One region of the Megasphaera hexanoica genome, then DNA from elsewhere that is predicted to be linked to it. Evidence: riboswitches for the same ligand, from Rfam matches in the RefSeq annotation. Region 1 holds a riboswitch; each other region holds the start of a gene.
The links. Region 1 has a riboswitch for S-adenosylmethionine ahead of ACGTIC_RS02935 (MetQ/NlpA family ABC transporter substrate-binding protein). Riboswitches for the same ligand answer to the same signal wherever they lie in the genome.
Positions count from the first base shown of each region.

Region 2: it holds a riboswitch for S-adenosylmethionine, as region 1 does, so the genes downstream of both, ACGTIC_RS13065 (MetQ/NlpA family ABC transporter substrate-binding protein) here and ACGTIC_RS02935 (MetQ/NlpA family ABC transporter substrate-binding protein) in region 1, are expected to answer to the same signal.
Region 3: it holds a riboswitch for S-adenosylmethionine, as region 1 does, so the genes downstream of both, metK (methionine adenosyltransferase) here and ACGTIC_RS02935 (MetQ/NlpA family ABC transporter substrate-binding protein) in region 1, are expected to answer to the same signal.
Region 4: it holds a riboswitch for S-adenosylmethionine, as region 1 does, so the genes downstream of both, ACGTIC_RS07510 (methionine ABC transporter ATP-binding protein) here and ACGTIC_RS02935 (MetQ/NlpA family ABC transporter substrate-binding protein) in region 1, are expected to answer to the same signal.

Region 1 is NZ_CP171361.1:635,213-638,306, reverse strand. It holds gene ACGTIC_RS02940 (ABC transporter substrate-binding protein) at 1-880, opposite strand, end outside; SAM riboswitch class I at 1,180-1,277, shown strand; gene ACGTIC_RS02935 (MetQ/NlpA family ABC transporter substrate-binding protein) at 1,367-2,191, shown strand; gene trxA (thioredoxin) at 2,328-2,693, shown strand; gene ACGTIC_RS02925 (TIGR03905 family TSCPD domain-containing protein) at 2,713-2,952, shown strand; gene ACGTIC_RS02920 (PhzF family phenazine biosynthesis protein) at 3,044-3,094, opposite strand, start outside.
Region 2 is NZ_CP171361.1:2,679,824-2,682,917, forward strand. It holds gene ACGTIC_RS13060 (energy-coupling factor ABC transporter ATP-binding protein) at 1-650, opposite strand, end outside; SAM riboswitch class I at 1,096-1,190, shown strand; gene ACGTIC_RS13065 (MetQ/NlpA family ABC transporter substrate-binding protein) at 1,269-2,102, shown strand; gene metF (methylenetetrahydrofolate reductase [NAD(P)H]) at 2,133-2,990, shown strand.
Region 3 is NZ_CP171361.1:1,694,261-1,697,354, reverse strand. It holds gene ACGTIC_RS08350 (GatB/YqeY domain-containing protein) at 1-413, opposite strand, end outside; gene rpsU (30S ribosomal protein S21) at 439-618, opposite strand; gene metK (methionine adenosyltransferase) at 770-1,960, opposite strand; SAM riboswitch class I at 2,042-2,144, opposite strand; gene ACGTIC_RS08335 (EamA family transporter) at 2,243-3,094, opposite strand, start outside.
Region 4 is NZ_CP171361.1:1,520,969-1,524,062, reverse strand. It holds gene ACGTIC_RS07520 (hypothetical protein) at 1-202, opposite strand, end outside; gene hpf (ribosome hibernation-promoting factor, HPF/YfiA family) at 470-994, opposite strand; SAM riboswitch class I at 1,209-1,310, shown strand; gene ACGTIC_RS07510 (methionine ABC transporter ATP-binding protein) at 1,396-2,439, shown strand; gene ACGTIC_RS07505 (methionine ABC transporter permease) at 2,420-3,073, shown strand; gene ACGTIC_RS07500 (MetQ/NlpA family ABC transporter substrate-binding protein) at 3,090-3,094, shown strand, end outside.

The DNA of each region.
Region 1 (3,094 bases):
CAGCCATTTCCTGAATCTTCTGTGAAATCATGTAATCGACAAATTTTTTAGCGTTTTCCGGATGTTTGCATCCTTTGATAATCTGCACCGATTCACCAGGGAAAATAGCTCCTTCTTTCGGGAATACGACTTTGACGGGAGCGCTGTTGCGGACATAGGTAGCTGCCGGGTCTTCCCAAGTGAGGCCTACCGTATATTCCCCATCGGCAACGCCTTTGTGGACAGCGCCGGAACTGTTCAGCATCTTGCCATCGAGATTCTGAATGAATTTATCCACATATTCCCATGCTTCCGGACTCATAGGATCACCATTTTTTCCTTTGGCATAGAGCATAGCCATGAGAGACTGGAATGCCGAACTGGAATTAGCCGGGTCGCCAAAGGCGATCTTACCCTTTAATGCCGGATTCAGCAGGTCATCAAAGGTCTCGATTTTCGTGTCACCAGCCAGATTCGTGTTGACGATAAGGACGGTAGGATCAGCAAAAGCTGGTGTGAAATATCCCGTCTTATTGCGGAACGCTTCCATCATATTTTTATCTTCCGGCGACACATATTCCATGAATAAGTCTTTCTGGGATTCCAGCATCGTCTGATCTGCTGCCCAGAGGATATCGCCCTGTGGATTGCCCTTTTCTGACGAAACGCGTTTTAATAACGGTCCCGTACCGGCTACGACGACATTGACTTTGATTCCCGTATCTTTTTCAAAATTAGGAATGACCAGATTGTTCAGGCTTTCGCTACGGGCCGTATACACCGTAAGCACCTTATCATCACTGCCAGATGCACTCTTCTGACCACCTCCGCAGCCAGCCAATGAAACCAGTGTCGCCGCTGCAATCGCCAGGGTAATGATTCGTTTTGTGATTTGTTTCATCTTTCTGCTCCTTTCGCTTTACCAAATTCCGAAACACGTATTGCGCACTTTTATTGTACTGTATTCACATATATTGTCTATCCGGTAAAAGATAAAAAACATCTAATTTTCTTAATACATCCTATTTTTTCACATATAGTATATGTCATTTTTTATAAAAATTATCATATATTTCAATTGGAAATAATACAGTGCATTAAAAAACGGTATTTTTGCGGTCTGTATTTTTAGATATAGAAAAAACTAATACTTGACAAGAGAAAAAAACTATGCTAATATCTGCATCATCAACTGAATACGTTTCATCAAGAGCAGTCGAGGGAATGGCCCGATGACACTGCGGCAACCGCCATAAGGTATGGTGCCAACTCCATCGGATTATTCCGGCAGATGAATCATAGGATTAATAAAGCCGTCATCTGCATGACGGCTTTTTTGTTGATACGGACTTATTTTGTATGCACACTCAGGAGAGGGGTACGAAACATGAAATCATCTATTAAAAAAATCATTTCCGCCGGCCTCATCGCAGCTATCTGCGTATTTGCTGCCGGCTGCGGTTCCAGCAATGACAGCAAAGGCGACCAGGCAAAAAAAGAAATTAAAGTAGGGGTAACAGCCGGTCCTCATGCAGAAATCATGGATGAAGTAGCGAAAGAAGCTGCCAAACAGGGGATTACCATCAAAGTCGTAGAATTCAACGATTATGTACAGCCTGATAAAGCACTGGCCGAAAAAGACCTCGACATGAACTCCTACCAGCATCAGCCGTACCTTGACAATATCGTCAAAAAGCAGGGCCTGAAGCTCACGTCTGTTGGAAAGACGATTCTCATGCCTATGGCCGTTTATTCACACAAATATAAATCTCTCGATGAAGTCGCTCCGGGCAGCAAAGTCACCATTCCGAATGACCCGTCCAACGGTGCCCGTGCCCTGCTTCTCCTGCAGCAGGCCGGCCTGATCAAACTGAAGAACGGTGATTCCATCGAAGCATCCGTTGCCGATATCACGGAAAATCCGAAAAACCTGCAGTTCGTCGAACTCGATGCCGCCCAGACGCCGCGTTCTCTCGATGATACAGACATCGCCTGCGTCAATACCAACTACGCCATTCCGGCCGGTCTGAATCCGAAAAAAGATTCCATCCTCGTCGAATCGATTGAATCGCCCTACGCCTGCGTATTCGCTGTCCGCCAGGGTGATGAAAACAACGAAACATACAAAAAAGTCGTTCAGATTTATCAGTCTGAAGCGATCAAGAAATTTATTAATGACAAATATCAGGGAACCATCCTGCCTGCATTCTAATAGCCGGCAAAGCGGTCCGTCACATCGGTGGCGGACCGTTTTTTATTGGGATAACTATTGAATTTCTAAAATTATTAATATGTTTCATTAAAATATATCAGATATTCTTTATTATTTTTCTCGTAAAATTTGACAAATGTGTGATATAATAGAAGTGTCTCGCAGACAATACGCATACCAAAGGAGTGAATCATATATGGAATACACATTTACCAATGATAATTTCAATCAGGAAGTCCTGCAGTCCGATAAACCGGTCCTCGTTGATTTCTGGGCCACCTGGTGCGGTCCCTGCCGTATGGTAGCCCCCGTCGTCGAAGAAATAGCTAACGAACATCCGGAATACAAAGTAGGCAAAGTCAATGTAGATGAACAGCCGGAACTGGCCCAGCAGTTCAATGTCATGAGCATCCCGACTCTCCTGGTCTTCAAGAATGGCCAGCTCTACAAGAGTTCTGTCGGTGCCCAGCCGAAAGCCAGCATTCTGGCACTCTTCGATTAATGGCGAAAGGAGGATCCCCTTGCATACGTATAAACCGAGTGGCATCTGTGCCACACAGATTGATTTTGACGTCAGAGATGGAAAAGTCTATGATGTCGCCTTTACAAAGGGCTGTCCCGGCAATCATCTCGGCCTTTCCAGCCTTGCTGAAGGAATGCCCGTCGCCGAAGTCATCCGCCGTCTGGAAGGCATCCGCTGCGGAGAACGCACTACGTCCTGTCCGGATCAGCTGGCCCAGGCATTAAAAGAATACGTCTGATCTGGTTATCCTGACCGCTTAAAAGGGGATTGTACCAGCATGAGTAACCTCTCATGCCGGTACAATCCCCCTTTTATATTTTCACAATGAATCAAATTTTAAGGTCAGCTTCCGAATACAAGACCGCATAACCCGCCATGGC
Region 2 (3,094 bases), 840 kb from region 1:
CCGTCAAAGGCTTTCGTATGATGTCCGATAACGATGACCCGCTGACAGTATTCGGCAAATATATCCATATCGTGGCTGATGATAAGAATGGTAAGTCCATCCCGATGAAGCCGGGACAAAAGTGCCATGAGCGATTTTTTATCGGCACTGTCCTGGCCACTCGTCGGTTCATCGAGGATAAGGTACTGTGTATGCATGGCAATGGCCGACGCAATGGCAACGCGTTGTTTTTCTCCCCGGTTGAGATTGGGTGGATAAGCTTCTGCCAGATGTTCCAGCCCTGTAGCCTGCAGCGCTGCTGTAACAGCCGATGCAACCTCTTCACGGCTGCGGCCCAGCTGTTCCGGTCCATAAGCTACTTCCTGCCGCACAGTCGGTCGGAACATCTGCCGTTCCGGCCGCTGGAATACATATCCAATATAGGGACTGCGGGCTGCCGCTTCTTCATCGTTGATTCTTTTCCCATCGAGGAAAATATCTCCCGATACGGGTTTTTCAAGACCCATGAGCAAGCGGGTTACCGTCGTCTTCCCACAGCCGTTGCGACCGCCCAAGCCGATAAATTCACCGGTACCAATCGTCAGGTTCATATGTTCCAATACAGGTGTACCGTCTGTGTAGTGGAACGTCACATCTCTCATTTCCAGCATTCCTGTTCATCCTCTCTTAAACAATAAAAAACCTTTCATCCCTCTAAAGGGACGAAAGGTCTGATTCTTCCGCGGTACCACCCACATTGGCTTATAAAGCCCATCTCACTATGTACGGCCCTCAAAAAGAGCGATACACGTTTCTTTGATAGCGGTGGAACTACACCGTCGAGCCCTACTGGTCACCGTTCAGGCCGCATCTCCCGAATCCATTCCCTGTACGGACCGGCGCCGAACTCTCACTGCCATCGGCTCGCTGTAGCTGTCGCTGTACACGTACTCGTTTCGTTCATCGACAATGCTATGTAGATTAATTGTAATTATACGGCTTTTTTCCTTAAAGTCAAGAGAAATCAGCCAATCTTTTTTCTTCCTTGACAAATTCCGCAATCATGGTAAAATAGCTTCAACAATTTCATTACATACTGTCTTATGACAGTATACACATTTATCCAGAGCGGCGGAGGGACGGGCCCTATGAAACCCGGCAACCGATAATACGGTGCCAATTCCTGCGGAAGAAATTCCGGGAGATAAAGAAAATCATTGCACTCTTTCTCTTTCGGGAAAGAGTCTTTTTTATGCCCTCTGGAGGCCTTAAATTACAGGAGGGATAGTATGAAACAATGGAAAGTCTGGATAACCGCTGCTGCCATCGCTATAGGAACTGCAGTTGTTCTCATGACCGGCTGCGGTGGACAGAAACCGGTCGGTGGCCGGGAAGTATCTCAGAATGTCAAAATCACTGTCGGTGCATCACCGGTACCACATGGGGAAATCCTGAAAGAAATCAAGCCCATGCTCATCGCCGAAGGAGTAGACCTGAACATTATCGAATTCACAGATTATGTCAAACCGAATCTGGCCTTGCAGGATAAAGAACTAGACGCCAATTTCTATCAGCATGAACCCTATATGGAAAAATTCAACAGTGAACACGGTACGGACCTGGTTGCCTTGTGCAAGGTCCACGTCGAACCAATGGGTATCTATTCCCATAAGATCAAGGAACTGGCCCAGCTTGGACAAAATGCCAAAGTCGCCATCCCCAATGATCCTACAAACGGTGGCCGTGCACTTCTCGTACTCCAGACAGCCGGCCTGATCAGCCTGAAGAACGGAGGCAGTATCGCATCTACCGTGCAGGATGTTGAAAAAAATGACAAAAACCTCCAGTTCATCGAACTCGATGCCGCCCAGATTCCCCGTTCCCTGGATGATGTAGATATCGCACTTATCAACACCAATTACGCTCTCGAAGCCGGACTCAATCCGCTCCAGGATGCCTTATTCACCGAATCCAAGGATTCGCCTTATGCCAACGTTCTGGTCGTACGCCGCGGTGATGAAAATCGTCCGGAAATCCAGAAACTGGCAAAAGCACTGCAATCACCGGAAGTAAAGAAATTTATTGAAGAAAAATATAACGGAGCTATTATTCCCAGCTTCTGATAACACTATTTCATGACGAGGGGTATGTAGATGAAAACTTGTGATTTATTTTCTAAGAAAACTGTTTTTTCCTTTGAAGTCTTTCCGCCAAAAAAAGAAATTCCCGTTGAAACGGTCTATCCGACACTGGAAAAACTGAGCGGTCTCCATCCGGATTTTATCAGCGTCACCTGCGGTGCCGGCGGCAAAGGAGGAAATCTCACCGTAGAAGTCGCTTCCAAAATCAAAAGCCTGAACTGCGAAACGGCAGCCCATCTGCCCTGCATCAACCTGGACAAAGATGAAGTACTGGATACATTGCAGAAATTACGGGAACACCGTATCGAAAATATTCTGGCCCTGCGCGGAGATAAAACGCCCGGCATCGAACCGAAATGCGTATTTCCCCATGCCAGTGACCTCATCGCCTTCATCCGTCAACAGACAGGTGATGAATTCAATATCATCGGCGCATGCTATCCCGAAGGCCATCCCAATTCTAAAACACTGGCAGAAGACATAGACCATCTGAAGATCAAAGTCGATGCCGGTGCCAGCGAACTCATCACCCAGCTTTTCTTCGATAATCGCGATTTTTACAACTTCCTCGACAAATCGACCCAGGCTGGAATCCGCGTTCCTATCGAAGCGGGTATCATGCCCGTAACCAACAAGAAACAGATTGAACGGATGGTCACTCTCTGCGGGGCTACCCTTCCTCTGAAGTTCCAGAAAATCCTGACCCGGTACGGTCATGACAATACCGCCCTGCGCGATGCCGGAATTGCCTATGCTATCGATCAGATAGTAGATCTCCTGGCCAATGGTGTAGACGGTGTCCACATTTACACTATGAACAATCCATACGTGGCCACGCGCATTGCCGACGCTATCCGCACACTGCTATAGGACTCATAAGACAAACACCGGATTGCATTGACTTGTATTTTTGCCATTTCTTCCGTATAATAGATGTATATAATAAAATTCATTCTCATATGCGAGATATGGAG
Region 3 (3,094 bases), 1.1 Mb from region 1:
ACCTTCCCGTCGGCTTTGCCCTTGACTTTCGGCATGACGAGCTTCATGACATCGCCCATCTTAAGAGACGACGCATCCTGCCCGGCAATGGTGTCACGGACGATTTGCGCAACTTCATCTTCCGTCAGCTGTTTTGGCATATACTTTTCCAGAACGGCCATTTCAGCCTTTGTCTGGTCTGCCAGGTCAGTACGGCCGGCTTTTTCAAATTCAGCCAGCGATTCTTTGCGCTGTTTCATTTCTTTGGCAATGACTGCTGCCACACCGGCATCATCCAGTTCGCATTTACCATTGATTTCCGTATTTCTAATGGAATTACGGACCATGCGTATGACGGAAAGAGCTGTCTTACCAGCTTCTTTCGCTTTCATTGCCGTTTTCATATCTTGAAGCAGTTCTTCTTTCAGAGACATGATATCACCCTTCTACTCTTTGCGATTATGCTCTATACTTCCGTTTCCGTGCTGCTTCAGATTTTTTCTTTCTCCGTACGCTCGGTTTTTCATAGTGTTCGCGTTTCCGGACTTCGGAAAGAACACCTGCTTTTTGGCAAGAACGTTTGAAACGGCGCAGTGCGCTGTCCAAGGATTCATTTTTACCAACTTTGATTTCTGCCATTCTATATCCCTCCCTCCAAATGTATGTTAGGGAGTGCTTTACTGCACACATTGAAATTATACTCAAAAAGAGCATATTTGTCAATCCGTAAAGTACTGTAGAAAGTGAAGTCATACACTTTCGTCAGGCAGACATCAAGGACAATTGCCTATTATAATCCGGCTTCTTTACGGAGAATATCGGCCTTATCGGTCTTTTCCCAGGGAAGATCCAGATCGTTGCGGCCAAAGTGACCATAAGCAGCGGTCTGTTTGTAGATAGGACGCTGCAGGTCGAGCATTTCGATGATGCCGGCCGGGCGGAGATCAAAGTGTTTATTGATCAGGCTGACGATGACATCGTTATCGACCTTGCCTGTACCGAACGTTTCAACGTGGATAGAAACAGGGCGGGCAACGCCTATGGCATAAGCCAGCTGGATTTCGACCTTATCAGCCAGTCCCGCGGCAACAATATTCTTGGCTACATAACGGGCTGCATAAGCGGCCGAACGGTCGACTTTTGTGGGGTCCTTGCCGGAGAAGCATCCGCCGCCATGACGGGCCATGCCGCCGTACGTATCGACGATGATTTTCCGTCCCGTGAGTCCCGAATCACCCTGAGGGCCGCCGATGACGAACCGTCCCGTCGGATTAATATACAGTTTCGTCTTGTCATCGAACAGGCCTTCAGGAAGTTCCGGCTTGATGACGTATTCGAGGAGATCTTTTTCAATCTGGTCACGTGTTACTTCCGGGCTGTGTTGTGCCGAAATGACAATGGTATCGATGCGGACCGGCTTGCCGTCATCGTATTCGACCGTGACCTGTGTCTTTCCATCGGGACGGAGATAAGACAGCGTGCCATCCTTACGGACCTTCGCCAGGCGGCGTGCCAGACGGTGTGCCAGGGAAATCGGCAGTGGCATGTAATCGTCCGTTTCATTAGTAGCGTAGCCGAACATCATACCCTGGTCACCGGCACCAATCATATCAAATTTATCCTTCTGCCCTTCTTTTGCTTCCATAGCTTCATCGACGCCCATAGCAATATCTGAAGACTGTTCGTCAAGGGATACGAGGATGCCGCATGTATCGCAGTCAAAGCCGTATTTAGCCCGCGTGTAACCGATTTCACGGATTGTTTCGCGGACGATATGTGGAATATCGACATAACAGGTAGTGGAAATTTCACCTACGACATGGACCATGCCAGTCGTTACCAGCGTTTCGCAGGCAACGCGGGCATTTTTGTCTTTTGCCAGGATGGCATCAAGGATGCTGTCGGAAATCTGGTCAGCCATCTTATCAGGATGACCTTCAGTAACGGATTCAGAAGTAAAGAATTCGCGGTTTTTAGCCATTTGTATATCCTCCTTAACTTTTTTAGTTCCATTTGATACGTATGTAAAAAAAAGCCCTCTCTGACAAGAGGGGGCTACGTATACCCATCTGCCAGTATATACACTGTTGGATTTAGCACCTTTCAATAGATGAAGGTTGCTGCGGCATCACAGGGCCAGTCCCTCCGCCGTCTCTTGATGGAACTATATTTTATTTGACGTAAGATAGTATACCCGATATAGCAGGATAATGCAAGTCTTTTTCAAAAGAAATTTTCCCTGCCCGGTAACACCTATACCGTATCAGTCTTCGGGCACAGCTGTTGTTTTTTCATCCCGGGCATTGTCCTTTGTAACAGGATTGAGTTCGTCCTTCGAAATGGTAAGACGATGCTGGGCTGCTGCCAGGATGAGGTCTGCTGTCTTTACGACACCGTAATCGCTGGATTTCAGGCTCATATCGTAATTGGCCCCATATCCCCAGTAGGAATCAGTACAATACATGCAGTGGTCGCGCCGTTCCTTGTTGACGCGGTTGCGGATTTTCATGGCCGTATCGGCATCGACGTGTTCGCGCAGCATGATGCGCTGCACAGCCCAGTCCGGATCAGAAGAAATAAATACATTAAATGTATTGGGACGCTTGCGCAGGATATAGTTTGCCAGCCGCCCGACGATAACGCAGGATTTACCGTTGGTTAGTTCCCGGATGACATCGGATTCATCATTAAACATCTCCTGCCGCTTCGATTCATACCCTGTCGAATAATGGACGTAATCATCGTAGACTTTAGCCAGGAGCGGACCGAGATGATTGTCTTTTTCCCTGCGCCAGGCTTCGAATGTCTGGGGATGTTCTTTCCGTGTCATATTGAGAATAGCCGTGTCATAGTAGGGCACGCCCAGCTTGCGGGCTACGAGTTTGCCTATATTGCGGCCGCCACTGCCGAATTCCCGGGAAATAGTGATGACCAGCGGGCATTCTGCATCTTCCCGTATCCACGCCGGATGATTCTTACGCCCTTCGATTTCACCGACCGCATGATGGCGGAACAGGAGATGTTCGATAGGCCCTGCCATGGTACAGCCCAGAAGGATGAGAACCAGACCGATGACAGCGTTCATTGTAATCGGTTCCGACAGAATAATCGCCGA
Region 4 (3,094 bases), 890 kb from region 1:
AATGGTTTGGTCTAATCGCTGCATAGATAGCCGCATCGGCTTGATCCAGGAGTGTTGTCATGATGGCTACTCCGATTTGATTGACCAATTGATCCAGATTTTGGCTTAACTGAGCTAATGATAGTTCCTGGGCCAAGATTTTCCGAAGAGATGCATTAAAAAAATCTACACAAACATTGGAAATTTGTTGTATACTAAACATGAGAAGGACTCCTTTCGTATGTGTTGGATCTACACTTTATTATACAATAAGGAGTTCCTTCTCTTTTTGTATTTTCTTTAATGTATTAAAGTTTTCCCACAATTATTTTACACTATCTGACATGAAAAAATCTTATGCAAAGATAAGGTAACATCCTGATATTAGGACACATTGCGATATCTCTGTAAATACGGGATTGAAAGGCAAAAAAAAACAAGGGCTGTGGTACCCTTTTTCTGCGATACCACAACCCCTGTATGATTCAGCTTAGTATTCCGGTTCAATCAGGCCATATTTACCATGTTTCCGTTTGTATACGACGTTGATGGCTTCCGTTTCCGAATTGAGGAAAACGAAGAAATCGTGGCCAACGAGATTCATCTGCAGGATAGCTTCTTCTACGTCCATAGGACGGGCTGCAAATTTCTTGACCCGGGCAATTTCAAAGTTTTCTTCCGGTGCAGCCGGTCCTTCGACGAGTCCTTCATGGAAGGAGCCGCCTTTCATACGGCGTGCCAGCTTCGTTTTATATTTGTGGATCTGGCGTACCATTTTGTCGTAAACCAGATCGATGGCGGCGTACATATCGTCATTGGCTTCGACGCCACGAAGAACGACACCATCTACTTTCAAGGTGATTTCAGCAATTTTACGATCTTTTTCGACGGAAAGAAGAGCCTGGACATTGACTTCATTTTCAAAGTACTTCGTTACTTTCTTTTCATGTTTCAGTACATAGTCCTTTAATGCCGGTGTAATTTCTAAATTCTTGCCTCTTACGATTGTTGCCATACAAATCCCTTCCTTTCGTGAGAAACTTCGTTCCGGACCATCCATGCTTAAAATCCGGATATCCTGCTCCTCATATATTAAGTATTCGATATAAAAAGGTAAATTCCTGCTTGACGATGAAATATTTTTTTCGAACGGCATTCAATTTTTTACACAAATAACATTGACAAGGATTCCTATTAGTGTTAGTATACAACTCAGCAATTACATAACCTATTCATCCAGAGCAGCCGAGGGAATGGCCCTATGACGCTGCGGCAACCCCCCATAGCGGGAAGGTGCCAAGTCCAACGGATTTCCATCCGGCAGATGAAATGATTGTATACGTACCGTCAGCATCTGTTGACGGCTTTTTTTATGCTATCAGCACCTCCAGGTGTATCCATTAAGGAGTTGATCTTGTGATTACCTTTGAAAACATTACCAAGACCTACGGCGGCAAAACGCACGTCCAGGCCCTGAAAGGCATCTCACTGACTATCCATGACGGCGAAATTTTCGGCATCATCGGGAAAAGTGGTGCCGGCAAATCGACGCTCGTCCGCTGCATCAATATGTTGGAAAAACCGACGACGGGCAAAGTCATCATCGACGATAAGGAACTGACGGCCATGTCCGACAGCCAGCTGCGGGCCGAACGCAAAAACATCGGCATGATTTTCCAGCATTTCAATCTGCTGTCGTCCCGTACCGTTTTTGACAATATCGCTTTTCCGCTGGAACTGGCTGGCGCTTCCAAAGAAGTCATCCGCAGCAAGGTCGATTCCCTGCTCGAACTGGTCGGCCTGACGGACCGGCAGTTCAATTATCCGTCCCAGCTTTCGGGTGGCCAGAAACAGCGTGTCGGCATCGCCCGCGCCCTGGCCAGCGATCCGAAAATCCTGTTGTGCGATGAAGCGACATCGGCACTGGATCCACAGACGACCAAATCCATCCTGGAACTGTTGAAAGACATCAACAAACGCCTGGGCATCACCATCGTCATCATTACCCACGAAATGGCCGTCATCAAGGAAATCTGCGACCGCGTGGCTGTCATCGAAGGCGGGGTCATCAAAGAACAGGGCCGGGTCATCGACGTCTTTACCAATCCCCAGTCGGAAACGATGAAGGAATTTGTCAAATCGGTCATCAATATGGAACTGCCCGAAGGCATCAAAAAACTGGGCGTCACCAATCAGCCATCGCCGGACCGGGATATGCTCGTCCGCTTCCGTTTCAAGGGAGCCGCTACCAACGAACCGCTGGTAGTCAATGTCGCCCGCAAGTTCAATCTCGATGTCAGTGTCCTTTACGGCAACATCGATTATATTCAGGATGTGCCGTTCGGCTATCTGATTGTCGTCATCATGGGCGATATGAAAGCCCAGACCGAAGCGTATTCGTATATTAAGACGCAACCTATTGAAAGCGAGGTTTTAGGATATGTCCCCAGAACTCATTAAATTAATGATACAGGGTATTGAAGAAACACTGTTCATGGTGTCCATCTCTACTCTCATTGCTGCTATCATCGGTATTCCTCTCGGCATTACCCTGGTTACGACCAGCAAAGGCCACATTCTGGAAAACAGGGTAATCAATCAGATTCTCGGAACTATCGTCAATATCATCCGTTCCATCCCGTTCATCATCCTCATGGTCGCCATCATCCCGCTGACCCGCCTCATTGCCGGTACGTCTATCGGCACGACGGCAGCCTGTGTACCACTGACTATCGTCGCTATTCCCTTCCTCAGCCGGCTCGTAGAAACGAGCATCCGCGATGTCGACTTCGGTCTCGTCGAAGCGGCAGAATCCATGGGTGCTTCTCCGCTGCAGATTATCCGCAAAGTCCTGCTTCCGGAAGCACTGCCTACAATCATCAATAACATTACCGTCCTCATCGTCAACCTCATCGGGGCTTCGGCCATGGCCGGTGCCATCGGTGGCGGCGGTCTTGGGGATATCGCCATCCGCTACGGCTACCAGCGTTTCCAGGCCGATGTTATGCTGGCTACGATCATCATCCTCGTCATCGGCGTCAATCTGATTCAGGCTTGCGGCGACTTTGCTTCCCGCAAGAAGAATAAAAAATAAAAGGAGTGTCTGTATCATGAA